4 regions of the Candidatus Pantoea communis genome follow, and region 2 is predicted to be linked to each of the others. Evidence: riboswitches for the same ligand, from Rfam matches in the RefSeq annotation. Region 2 holds a riboswitch; each other region holds the start of a gene.
What was found. A riboswitch is a leader RNA that binds a small molecule or an ion and turns the genes downstream of it on or off. The one in region 2 is predicted to bind thiamine pyrophosphate.
Positions count from the first base shown of each region.

Region 1: linked by a shared signal. The riboswitch ahead of thiC (phosphomethylpyrimidine synthase ThiC) and the one ahead of F3J37_RS20445 (LuxE/PaaK family acyltransferase) in region 2 are both predicted to bind thiamine pyrophosphate.
Region 3: linked by a shared signal. The riboswitch ahead of thiB (thiamine ABC transporter substrate binding subunit) and the one ahead of F3J37_RS20445 (LuxE/PaaK family acyltransferase) in region 2 are both predicted to bind thiamine pyrophosphate.
Region 4: linked by a shared signal. The riboswitch ahead of thiM (hydroxyethylthiazole kinase) and the one ahead of F3J37_RS20445 (LuxE/PaaK family acyltransferase) in region 2 are both predicted to bind thiamine pyrophosphate.

Region 1 is NZ_VWXC01000034.1:20,746-23,953, reverse strand. It holds gene nudC (NAD(+) diphosphatase) at 1-195, opposite strand, end outside; gene F3J37_RS26575 (Rsd/AlgQ family anti-sigma factor) at 284-790, shown strand; TPP riboswitch at 1,047-1,147, shown strand; gene thiC (phosphomethylpyrimidine synthase ThiC) at 1,238-3,163, shown strand; gene thiE (thiamine phosphate synthase) at 3,160-3,208, shown strand, end outside.
Region 2 is NZ_VWXC01000017.1:111,713-114,920, reverse strand. It holds gene F3J37_RS20450 (acyl-CoA reductase) at 1-574, opposite strand, end outside; gene F3J37_RS20445 (LuxE/PaaK family acyltransferase) at 571-1,653, opposite strand; TPP riboswitch at 1,752-1,880, opposite strand; gene F3J37_RS20440 (hypothetical protein) at 2,828-3,142, shown strand.
Region 3 is NZ_VWXC01000010.1:76,961-80,168, reverse strand. It holds gene sgrR (HTH-type transcriptional regulator SgrR) at 1-1,369, shown strand, start outside; TPP riboswitch at 1,405-1,499, shown strand; gene thiB (thiamine ABC transporter substrate binding subunit) at 1,547-2,533, shown strand; gene thiP (thiamine/thiamine pyrophosphate ABC transporter permease ThiP) at 2,533-3,208, shown strand, end outside.
Region 4 is NZ_VWXC01000023.1:64,936-68,143, forward strand. It holds gene F3J37_RS23385 (hypothetical protein) at 1-87, shown strand, start outside; gene F3J37_RS23390 (LuxR C-terminal-related transcriptional regulator) at 181-891, shown strand; gene F3J37_RS23395 (hypothetical protein) at 888-1,091, opposite strand; TPP riboswitch at 1,416-1,511, shown strand; gene thiM (hydroxyethylthiazole kinase) at 1,545-2,330, shown strand; gene thiD (bifunctional hydroxymethylpyrimidine kinase/phosphomethylpyrimidine kinase) at 2,327-3,127, shown strand.

The DNA.
Region 1 (3,208 bases), on a different contig from region 2:
CATATTGTCAGGTCGTGATTCACGTATCAGCCAGACATTTTCCGCCTGCCATTCGCCAATCAAAATCGCGGTTTTTCCAGTCAGGCCAAAATCGCCGGATAAGCCATGCGGCAGTTCACCTTGCGGTAACCAAAGTTTTTGTTCATGGCTGACAATCCACCAGCCAGCGTCTACGCTTGAGATCTCACGTTGCATCTTATTCGTTGTCCTTAGCGTCAAATGGCACGCTGAAATCCTGATGTTAAGTGTGGAATGGATAACTATAACTCACCCGGAGCCCCATATGCTTACCCAGTTAGATGACCTGGCCAGGCGTGTAAGTGGCGGTAATGAACTCGTTGATGCGTGGCTGCGCGCGCGCCGACAGTTGCTTGTCAGCTATTACGCATTAATTGGCATCAAGCCAAACAAAGAGGCGCTCAGTGCCCTGGATGAACAGGCGCTGGATGCGTTTTGTCACGGCCTGGTTGATTACCTCTCAACCGGTCATTTCAGTATTTATGAACGCATTATCAGTGAGATGGAAGGCGATAGCCCACTCATTGCGGCAGCCCAACTCTATCCCGCTCTGGAAGCGAATACCGATCGCATGATGCAACTGTATGACAGCCATCTGCAGCAGGCCATCAACGACGATAACTGCGTAGAATTCCAGAAGGCGTTATCCGAAGTGGGTGAAGTGCTGGAGTCGCGCTTCACGCTGGAAGATAAGCTGGTGCAACTCGCCTGGGATAACCAGCTGGCGCGCCCACCGGTCGCCAATGAAAGCAGCATGGCTCGCCCCGCTTAACTTCGGCCCCATGTAAAAAACTTGTTATTCCGAAAAAGCCCTCTTATGCTGAATGGGCTTTTTTATTGAGGCCTATTCACGTTTTTATGCGTCTCTTTAAAGCAATCTAGAGTCAAATTTTGCGATATAAGCGTAGCGTGCGCAGCCAGTTCACGCTCGGACAGCGCGCAGTGGCCGGAGCGTACACGTAGTACGTGACGGACACGAGCACTGCCCAGGCGTGAAATGGCAAGCAAAGTAGCTTATATCGTAAAATTCAACCTTGTCGGAGTGCCCTAAGGGGCTGAGACCGTTTATTCGGGATCCGCGGAACCTGATCAGGTTAGTACCTGCGAAGGGAACAAGAGTAGACATTCACTGAGCGATGCGTGTTGGCGCCCGGCATCGTCCCTGTTACTCCTTCCGAACTCTGGACAAGCAACTTCCCCTTAATTCAGGAAATTTGCTATGTCTGTTGCTAAAACTTCTCGTCGTGAACAACGTGCACAAGCGCAGGAATTTATCGATTCGCTGCAAGGCACCGCTTTCCCCAATTCAAAACGTATCTGGATTACCGGCAGCCGAGCGGATATCCGTGTGCCGATGCGCGAAATCCAGCTTAGCCCTACACACATCGGTGGCACAAAAGAGAATCCACAGTATGAGCACAACGAACCAGTGCCGGTATATGACACGGCAGGTGCTTATGGCGACCCCGCGGCCACCATTGATGTGCATCGGGGATTAGACCGATTGCGTGAAAACTGGATCGCTGAACGCGATGACAGCGAAGCGATCCACCAGTTGAGTTCGCAATACACCCAGCAACGCTTAGCCGATGAAGGGCTGGATCACCTGCGTTTTGAGCAGTTACCGCAGCCGCGTCGTGCCAAAGCTGGCCGCTGCGTCACACAGCTGCATTACGCACGTCAGGGCATGATTACACCCGAGATGGAATTCATCGCGGTGCGAGAAAACATGGGCCGCGAACGTATTCGTGGTGAAGTGCTACTGCAACAGCACCCGGGCCACAGTTTTGGTGCCAATCTGCCGGAAAACATCACCGCCGAATTTGTGCGCCAGGAAGTTGCCAGCGGCCGCGCTATCATACCCTCCAATATTAATCACCCCGAATCAGAGCCGATGATCATTGGCCGTAACTTTCTGGTGAAGGTGAACGCCAATATAGGCAACTCAGCGGTGAGCTCATCGATCGAAGAGGAAGTGGAGAAACTGGTGTGGTCAACACGCTGGGGGGCGGATACCGTGATGGACCTCTCCACAGGCCGCTATATCCATGAAACGCGCGAGTGGATTTTGCGAAACAGCCCGGTGCCGATTGGTACTGTGCCCATTTATCAGGCACTGGAGAAAGTGAATGGCGTGGCGGAAGACCTTAACTGGGAGATTTTCCGCGATACCCTGCTCGAGCAAGCAGAACAGGGGGTGGATTACTTCACTATTCACGCTGGTGTGCTGCTGCGCTATGTGCCGATGACGGCTAATCGTCTGACCGGTATTGTCTCGCGTGGTGGTTCGATCATGGCGAAGTGGTGCCTGTCACATCATCAAGAGAGTTTCCTCTATCTGCATTTCCGCGAGATCTGTGAAATCTGCGCTGCCTATGATGTCGCGCTCTCACTCGGTGATGGCCTGCGTCCGGGATCGATTCAGGACGCCAACGATGAAGCCCAGTTTGCCGAGTTGCATACCTTAGGTAAGTTGACCAGGATTGCCTGGGAATACGATGTGCAGGTAATGATTGAAGGTCCAGGCCATGTGCCAATGCAGATGATCCGCCGCAACATGACCGAACAGTTAGAGCACTGTCACGAAGCGCCGTTTTACACGCTTGGCCCACTGACCACCGATATCGCCCCCGGGTACGATCATTTTACCTCCGGCATTGGTGCCGCGATGATTGGTTGGTTTGGCTGCGCCATGCTGTGCTACGTCACACCGAAAGAGCACCTCGGTTTGCCGAATAAAGAAGATGTGAAGCAGGGGCTGATTACCTACAAGATCGCCGCGCATGCCGCCGATCTGGCTAAGGGCCATCCTGGCGCACAGATCCGTGATAACGCCATGTCGAAAGCACGCTTTGAATTCCGTTGGGAGGATCAGTTCAATCTGGCGCTCGATCCGCATACGGCACGCGCTTATCACGATGAGACATTGCCGCAGGAATCGGGCAAAGTGGCTCACTTCTGCTCAATGTGCGGTCCAAAATTCTGTTCGATGAAAATTACCCAGGAAGTGCGCGAATATGCTGCTCGCCAGCAGGCAGAAGCCCAGCCCATTGAAATTGGCATGGCGCAGATGTCGGATGCCTTCCGCAGTCGTGGTGGCGAGCTTTATCACGCCGCCGATGCCCTTAAAGAGGAAAAAGTATGACCGATGCCTTTCCAGCCACGGCCCCGAAACTGGGGCTGTACCCTG
Region 2 (3,208 bases):
CCGCCATCAGCGGTTCGGCACCGGGCAATTTGCCCACGCTGCCCGCTTTTACCAGCAATCCACAAATCAGACTCCACAGCGGTAGACCCGGCACATTTCCTGCCCAGATATGCATGAGCAGATCTGGGCCAAATGCCCGTGCGAAGCCGCCATTAGGTCGCGGCTGAAAATCATCCAGCAGCTGCGGATCGTTAAAGTCCTCGGCTAAAAAGCGCTTGAGCTGCGGCTGTCGAAAAGTTTTGAGGTATCCGGTAAGCCCAAGGCGAATCATCTCGGCGTCATAACCGGTGACAATCGGCAGCAGCATTTCGGCCTTGCGGCGCAGTGGATGGTTTCGATCCAGCAAACGCGCAATGGCCTCATCAATAATTGCTACGATCTTCGCCACGCTCATCGTTTTGAGATAAGCGCGAGCGTGATCGCGCAGATGTGCGCTGAGAAGTGTAATTTCTGCCGGATTCAGGTCAGGCACGTCGACATCCAGGTGCTGGCCGTGATGGCTAAAACTCAGCGTGCGCCACTGCACCCCTTCAGGTGATAAACATCCCGGTAGATAACCCGCGACCTCTTTCACACTGCACCCTGCGCAGCAGCCAGGAACTCTTCCATCGCCAGCGAACAGCCCTTCGCATCCGCCCCGGTGACCCGGCCCAGCAGATGGAAGCCGCCCGCCACTGCCCGGCCAGCATCTTCCGTCAGCAATGCTGACACTGAATTGAAGTGGGCCAGATCATGGTGCACCAGCACACCCACCTCACCTTCCGGCACCTCTTCGCCCGTCAGTGGATTGACCACGCGGGTGCGGATCCAGTGCGGGCCGGATTTCATCGAGGGACAGGCCACGTTGCCGTCATCATAAAACTGGCTGCTCAGTTCGGTCATGCCGTACATGTTGATGCAGTGAGTGCGCGGCACGCCCAACGCCGCACTGAGTTCGGCGTAAAACTGCTCGGCCTCAATCTCGCGGGATTGCCCCTTAAATCCACCGGTATCTAAAATTCGGCTGCCAGCGGGTAATGCAAAATGTCGCCCCTGGTGCTGCAGTTCGTCGAGCAGATGGACAAAGCTGTAGCTCGCGCCCAGCAGCGCATAAGGTTCGCCCTGTGCTTCAGCCTGCTCCAACGCAGCAAACAGGCGATCCATCGCGATACCGCTGTCATCCAGCAGCACTTCGCTCTCGGCGGTGCCAAATTTTTCCACCGCTAATGTCAGGTAATGGGCCAGCGAAGAGTTGGGCAGCGCCCGATTATCAGGGAACAAAATGCCCATGCGAATCCGCTCTTCGCCCGCCATAAAGCGCTGGCGGAAATTCTGCATCATCGAGCATTTCCAGACATCAAGCGTCGGATGATAGCTGCGACCCTTCACTGTGCCGGTGGTTCCGCTGGTCATAAACACCGCTTCGACGTCATCTGTGGCATGGCAGCTCAGCGTCAGATCCTTAAACGCGGTAATGGGAATTGCCGGGATGGCACGCCAGTTTTTCACCGTAAACGGTGTGCGGCCGCGCTGCATGGCGAAGCGGCGATAGGGGAGGTTGTGTTCAAATTGGTACGCGAAGACGGCAAGCGCCATGCGGTTAAAGTCTTCGTCGGTTGTATCCTGACGCTGAAGAAAGGTGAGCAAAGCGTCGATCAAAGCAGCTTCAGTCATGGGCGAGTCCACCAGTTGCGATTTCGCGAAATTTCTCAGGCCGGGCCTGATGAGTAGAGTCTGTCCGCTACAAGCACAAAGATGGGATCAGGACGCAGTGTCGCCCTGTGTTCCGCTCCCTACGCCGGTATTAGCCGGATCAGGTTCGTAGGGTCACTACGTTGCCAACGCGAAAACGCTGGCGGGTAGAATCTCAGCCCGCTAACCGGGCACCCCCTGGAACAGGTCGCAGTCAATCAAAAGGCCGCTCAATAAAACCTCAATCAACTCACTGATTTTATTAAGCTTACTTTAAATCTACTGCAGACGGTCGTTAAAGGTTAAACCATTTGCTGTTTTAACACACTGATCTTTTTATCTGACCAGATGCACGACGAGCGTTTCAGCTTCGCGGTGATTCATTGATTAATGTGAATAGTCCTGCTGAATGAGTGAGCTGTGAGTTTTTATCATCAGATACTTCTGACCTCAGCATTAATGTAGGAAAAAATGTCATGAGAATGCCATAACTCTACCATTAACAAGTTATTAACCAGGATATTTGATGTACTTTGGCTTTAATGCCCGTTTTATTTGTTCGAGTCCCTCTTCAATAAATCTCACAGGATTTTTTTGTGATACGTAATATTCAGAATTTATCCCAACCATTATCAGATAATGACCAGGCGACATCGGCAATACACATCAATTCATTTCATCAAATAAACCAAAAATACTATTGATTTTCCGCTAGTTAGACCGGAGACTGTTTGTGAAGCACTTAAGGGAATTTAAAATGAAGACTTCCGCTAAGGTTGGAGCACTCAGTGCCCTGGGGATTATTTTGTCTGCGTCGGGTTATGAGGTATATTTGCGGAGCGTAGAAAACCAAAAAAGATGAAATAGCCTGTGTGACCGTTCACAGTCGTGATGCGGTTATTGCCGTAGAAAAAGATCTCCTCAATAAATCCGATACCGAGATGTTTGGGAAAAATAGAATCACCCTGGGCTCTCTTCTGGTCCACAATGAAGGCGTAGCAAAAAAATGGTACACGTATTATCGTTCCGTTTACTTTGGCGAGCCATCGTGGGCAAACTGAGTTTCAGGCCGTAGTGAGATGTTCAAATTTACAAGATATTGAATACGATAAACTTTAATGAGTCCATTAACTCACGCAGCAAACGGATAAAAACCATGTATAAGGCAACGAAATATTACGTCTGCGATCACGCCCGCAGGGGCTTGCTGTTGCATACCGCAGGATGTGAACAATTACCCGGTATCGATTCACGGGCGTTTATTGGCAGTATGTATAACCACAGCCAGGCATTAACCGTCGCCGCAGCGCAATATACGAATGTTCATTACTGCCCGTGCTGTATCACTGTGAATGAGACTACCGAGCCAGAAAAATCCAAGGCAGCTATGCCAGCACTGTGCAGGGCGACAAAACCAAAGAGAAAGAAACCGGTGAAGATTGTCGAACCCGTGCGACACTTTCCTCTCTGACTTGATGACAGCAAATGTCCTGCAACGTTTAAATCCCATCTTTTGGCTCGAAATCTACATGTATCG
Region 3 (3,208 bases), on a different contig from region 2:
CGATAAGAATCAGGTGCGGCAGATGATTGCGGCCCATCTCGGACGTAGTTTCCGCCAGGGCAAGCACATCCTGCGCGTGCTCTATTACCGTCCGCTGCCCAATCTGCTGCCGGGCTCGCCGCTGCGTCGTTCGGAAACCCATCTGGCGCGACAAATCTTTAACGGCCTGACGCGGATAAATGAGGAAAAGGGGGAAATCGAAGCGGATATCGCCCATCACTGGCAGCAAACCTCCCCACTCCACTGGCGCTTCTTTTTACGTCCCGCAATTCGTTTCCATCACGGACGTGAACTGGAGATGGAAGACGTTATCGCCTCGCTGGATCGCGTACGCAGTCAGCCACTATTCTCGCATATCGACAAACTGCACTCTCCCGCGCCCTGGACGCTGGATATTCATCTGACGCAGCCCGATAGCTGGTTGCCTTGGCTGCTGGCCAGCGTCAGCGCGATGATCCTGCCGCGCGAATGGCCGACGTTGCGCCATTTTGCCCGTCAACCCATCGGCACCGGTCCTTACAGCGTGGTACGCAACCAGCAGACGCAGCTGAAAATCGCCGCCTTTGATGACTATTTTGGCTATCGCGCGCTGATTGATGACGTGTCGATTTGGGTGCTGCCGGAAATCAGCGACGAGCTGGTGTATGCCGGCGTGAAGCTGCAGGGGGAAACCGCCGATGAGAAATCCGAAGAGAGCCGTCTGGAAGAAGGTTGCTATTTCCTGCTGTTCGACCAGCGCTCAGAGCGTGGTAAGGATGCCCATTTTCGACGCTGGGTGAGCTATCTGCTTAACCCGATTGCCCTGCTCAACCATGCGGGTGTGGGCTATCAGCGCTACTGGTTCCCTGCATACGGTTTCTTACCGCGCTGGCATCATCGCCGCGATCTCACCCCAGCCGAAAAGCCCGATGGACTCACGCAACTGACCATCAGCTGGTACAGCCATCATGTTGAGCATGAAGGGATTGCTAACGCCCTGCGCCCGCTGCTGGCTGAACAGGGCGTTGAGCTGATCACGCGCGAGCTGAGCTACGAAGAGTGGTTCGAAGGTGAAGGAGAGAGTGACATCTGGCTCGGCAGTGTGAACTTCACGCTTCCACTGGAGTACGCGCTGTTTGCCCAACTCTACGAGCTGCCGCTAATGCACCACTGCGTCCCGATTAACTGGCATGCCGATGCGGAGCAGTGGCGGCAAAAAAACTTATCCTTAGCCGATTGGAGTAAGCAGTTGGTGAACAGCGACTTTGTTCATCCGCTCTTCCATCACTGGTTACTGCTGGAAGGCCAGCGCAGTATGCGCGGTGTGCGGCTCAACACGCTCGGCTGGTTTGACTTTAAATCGGCCTGGTTTGCACCACCGGAGCTGTGACACTTTCGCGCTGTCACAGAAGTGTCTAATATAAGCCGTTCTCAACGGGGTGCCCTGGTATTGGGCTGAGAGAAACCCGTCGAACCTGATCCGGCTCATACCGGCGTAGGGATTTGAGATGAGCGATAACTCAGATCCTTTGCGACTCAACCTTATCTTCTCCTCAAGGAGCGCAAAGTGTTAAACAAAGTCTTGCCCGTGTTGCTGTTGATCTCTGCCCCGGCGTTGGCTGCCAAGCCTGTTCTTACCGTTTACACCTACGATTCGTTCTCTGCAGATTGGGGCCCCGGCCCTGCCGTTAAAAAAGCCTTTGAAGCCGAGTGCGGCTGCGAACTGAACTATGTGGCGCTGGAAGATGGCGTGTCGCTGCTCAACCGCGTGCGGATGGAAGGCAAAAACAGCAAAGCCGATGTGGTGCTGGGCCTCGATAACAACCTCGTGCAAGCCGCCGAAAAAACCGGCCTGTTCGCGAAAAGCACCGTCAACACCAGTAAATTGCAACTGCCTGATAGCTGGCATAACGACACCTTCGTTCCGTTCGATTACGGCTACTTCGCCTTCGTCTACGATAAAAACAAGCTGAAGAACCCACCGAAGAGCCTAAAAGAATTGGTCGAAAGCCCGGAAAAGTGGCGTGTGATCTATGAAGATCCACGCACCAGCACACCGGGATTAGGCCTGCTGCTGTGGATGCAAAAAGTGTATGGCGATAAAGCACCTGACGCCTGGCAGAAGCTGGCACAGAAAACGGTCACCGTCACTAAGGGCTGGAGCGAAGCCTATGGCCTGTTCCTGAAAGGCGAAGGCGATCTGGTGCTGAGTTACACCACCTCTCCGGCATATCACATCATCGAAGAGAAGAAAGATAACTACGCCGCTGCGCCGTTTAGCGAAGGCCATTATCTGCAAGTAGAAGTGGCTGCACAGCTCGCTAGCAGCAAACAGCCCAAACTGGCGCAGCAGTTTATGCAATTTATGGTGTCGCCAGCTTTCCAGAAGACCATTCCGACTGGCAACTGGATGTATCCGGTGATCAAAAGCGATCTGCCTGCCGGTTATCAGTCGCTCACCGTGCCGGCGAATGCGCTGCAATATAGCTCAGCCGAAGTGGCCGATCATCGCGCGGACTGGATTCGCACCTGGCAACAAGCCGTTAGCCGTTAATGCCAGCCTGGTTAATTCCTGGAAGTGCCGTTGCGCTGCTATTGTGCGCAGTGGCACTGCTGGCGTTTGGCGCCTTAGTGATGGCGGCGCCGGTCACTGACTGGCGTGCCTTGCTCACTGACAGTTACCTGCACCACGTCCTGGCCTTCTCGTTTGAGCAAGCGCTGTTATCTGCCCTGCTCTCGGTGCTGCCGTCGATTCTGCTGGCACGTGCGCTGTATCGCCGCCGCTTTCCAGGACGTAATCTGCTGCTGCGCCTGTGTGCCATGACGCTGGTCTTGCCGGTTTTAGTGGCCGTATTTGGCTTGCTCAGTGTTTACGGTCGCAGCGGCTGGCTGGCACAACTCTGTGGCCTTTTAGGCCTCAACTACAGCTTCTCGCCCTATGGCTTGCAAGGCATTCTGCTGGCGCACGTGTTCTTCAATCTGCCGCTTGCCACCCGAATGCTGTTACAGGCGCTGGAAAGTATTCCCGGCGAACAGCGTCAGTTAGCCGCCCAGCTTGGCCTGCGCGGCTGGAACCTGTTTTGTTTGGTCGAGTGGCCATGGTTGCGACGTCAGATCCTGCCCACCGCAGCCCTGATTTTTATGCTGTGCTTCGCCAGCTTTGCCACGGTACTGGCATTGGGCGGTGGACCGCGCGCCACCACGTTAGAGCTAGCGATTTATCAGGCGC
Region 4 (3,208 bases), on a different contig from region 2:
CGACCTGAAGTCGAGAAAATGGTGAAAGCACCCGGTTCAAACTGGAAAGGGGCGGTGACCCTGATATTTGATAGTGAAGTGGAATAAACATGGCGGGTCAGTGTGCCCGCTAACCGCTGAATTGAGAGTGGTCTGGTTATATATGCCTGCCTTAAACGGTTACGATAATTTGAAATTGGGATGTGTAAGTCTATTTATAATTTTAACCGGCGTTCATATAAAAATAACAGACCGCCACTACAAAATTTATCAACACACCAGATGAAAAACATGAGTGAAAAGAAGATCATCATTATGGATGATCACCCGCTCTACCTGCATGGGCTGAAGCACATTATTAACGATAACCCGGCATTCAGCGTGCTGGACTGCTGTCGTAATTCCGCAGAACTGATGCTTTCGCTCAGCATCGTCAAGGCGGATATTGCCATCCTTGATTTCTCCCAGCCTGAGGGCGAAAGTGATATTAAAGAGGTGGTTGAACAGTTACATCAGGATTATCCTCAGATGTCGCTAGTGGCGTTGGGGGAAAGTCGGCGTCATCAGCTGTTAAGCATGGCCTTAAGACCGAGAATTAAAAGCTATTTCTGTAAAAGTCTGTCTGCAGAAAATATTTTGTCAGGATTACGTCATGTTCAGCAGTTCAATGGTACAGAGCATAGCATCCCTAATGAGCCTGAAGGTGTGACCAAATTTAGTGCTGGCTCACCCCTATCCGCGCGCGAAAAATTTATTATCGAATACCTTCACGCCGGTTTAACCGTGTCTCAGGTGGCCCAACGGGTTAATCGCAGCGTAAAAACCGTCAGCACGCAGAAACGTACTGCGATGCGCAAATTGGGTATTACGCAGAACCGGGAAATCTTCCAGTTAAATTTAAGTGAGATTTAACCCAGCCAGCGGCGCGCCTGTTTATCGCTGATATCGCGATAATAAACTTTATGAATGCGCTCTCCGCAGCGTTGGCACTGTGCCTGAATATGCGTGGAATAGTGCGCGCGTCCTGTTGGCGCGACCGCCCCTTTGCGGCTGACGATAATGTTATGCCATTTGTGTGCGTGCGGGATAAAGCTGAAAAAGTCGAATTTCATTCTCGCGTCCGGAAATGGGTGAATATCGTGCGGTGCATGTCCGGAAGGGGATTAGGCCTTTTTCTGTACGTCATTAGATTGATATTAATCAAACAACTACAACGCATGAGTTAATTAACGCGATTTTGCCTGTTTAGATTAATAAGTGCTTTATTCATCAAATTTAGTGTCTTAATAAAATTGATCTGCACGGTTTTCTGCCAATGCAGAACGTGATGAGAAAAGTGCGGCTATGTCATTTTTCCACATTCTCTTCACCAGTCGCACTTCCCACGATTTACAACCTCCCGGACAGCCCTTATCCTGTGTGCGGCATGTTTACCATGCCATGACTCGGGGTGCCCCTGTTCAACAGGGCTGAGATACACCCGCTGACCTGATCTGGATAATGCCAGCGTAGGGAAGTCAGATGCCTGACTGCATTCGCCTTCTTGATCGCCGGTTGGGAGTTTTATGACACAGCCTGACCTTCTTACCTCCGCGCAACTCGCGCAGTCCCTGCAGCTGCTACGTCAGCAGGCACCGCTGGTGCACTGCATGACCAATGATGTGGTGCAAACCTTTACCGCCAATGTGCTGCTGGCTTTGCAAGCCTCTCCCGCGATGGTGATCGATGCCGAAGAAGCCGCGCAGTTCGTGAGTTTTGCCGATGCGCTGCTGATCAACGTCGGGACCTTAACCCGCGACCGTCGCGATGCGATGCTGGCGGCGGTGCAGTCCGCTTCTAAAGTCGGTACGCCCTGGACGCTCGATCCGGTTGCCGCTGGCGCACTCTCATTCCGCACCGAATTCTGCCAGCAGCTGCTGAGCCTGCATCCCGCCGCAATTCGTGGCAACGCCTCGGAAATCCTCGCGCTGGCTCACCAGGCTGCGGGCGGGAGCGGCGTGGACAGCGTGCATCAGGCAGATGCCGCACTGAGCGCGGCACAACAGTTGGCACAGGATTACCACACGCTGGTGGCGGTCACCGGCGAAGTCGATTACGTCACTGATGGCAAACGCACGCTGGCGATTCCAGGCGGCAGCCCGCTGATGACGCGCGTGGTCGGCACCGGCTGCGCGCTTTCCGCCGTGGTCGCGGCCTTCAGCAGCTTACCAGGCGACCGCTTGCAGCATGTGGCGGCGGCATGTCGCGTGATGTCGCTGGCGGGCGAGCAGGCGGCGCGTGCTGTTCAGGGGCCAGGCAGCTTTGTCGCGGCTTTCCTCGATAACCTCTGGACGCTGGAGGTTGCTGTATGAAACGCATCAACGCGTTAACCATTGCAGGCACTGACCCGAGCGGCGGCGCGGGCATTCAGGCCGATCTCAAAGCCTTCTCCGCGCTGGGTGCGTATGGCACCAGTGTGATTACCGCGCTGGTGGCGCAGAACACCTGCGGCGTGCAGTCGGTGTATCGCATTGAACCCGATTTCGTTGGGGCGCAATTGGATTCGGTGCTGGACGATGTGCGTATCGATGCCGCCAAAATCGGCATGCTGTCGGAAACCGCGATTGTTGAAGTGGTGGCCGAGCGGCTGAAACGCGCCAGCCTGCCGTTTGTGGTGCTGGATACGGTGATGATTGCCAAAAGCGGCGATCCGCTGCTGTCGCCCGATGCAGTGGCCAGCGTGCGTGAACTGCTGCTGCCGCAGGTGTCGTTGATCACGCCCAATTTGCCGGAAGCGGCTGCGCTACTGGGACGTGATATGGCGCAGGATGAGAAAACCATGCTAATGCAGGGCGATGCGCTGCTGGATCTCGGTTGTGAAGCGGTACTGATGAAAGGCGGACATCTCAGTGATGCCGAAAGCCCGGATTGGCTGATCACCCGCGCAGGGCGTCAGCGCTTTACCGCACCGCGCGTCAATACGCGCCATACCCACGGCACCGGTTGTTCGCTGTCCGCCGCTTTAGCGGCACTGCGTCCACGTCACGATAACTGGGCGGATACAGTCACCGAAGCCAAAGCCTGGCTGCAGCGGGCCTTGCTGCAAGCGGACTCGCTGGAAGTCGGCAAGGGCATTGGTCCGGTGCACCATTTCCATCAGTGGTGGTAGGGCAGCAGAACGGCGATTAAGGCGTGCCTCTGCGTTGCAGGATTCAATCTGAAGGCCGCCCATCGCAAGGTGGCAGAATTT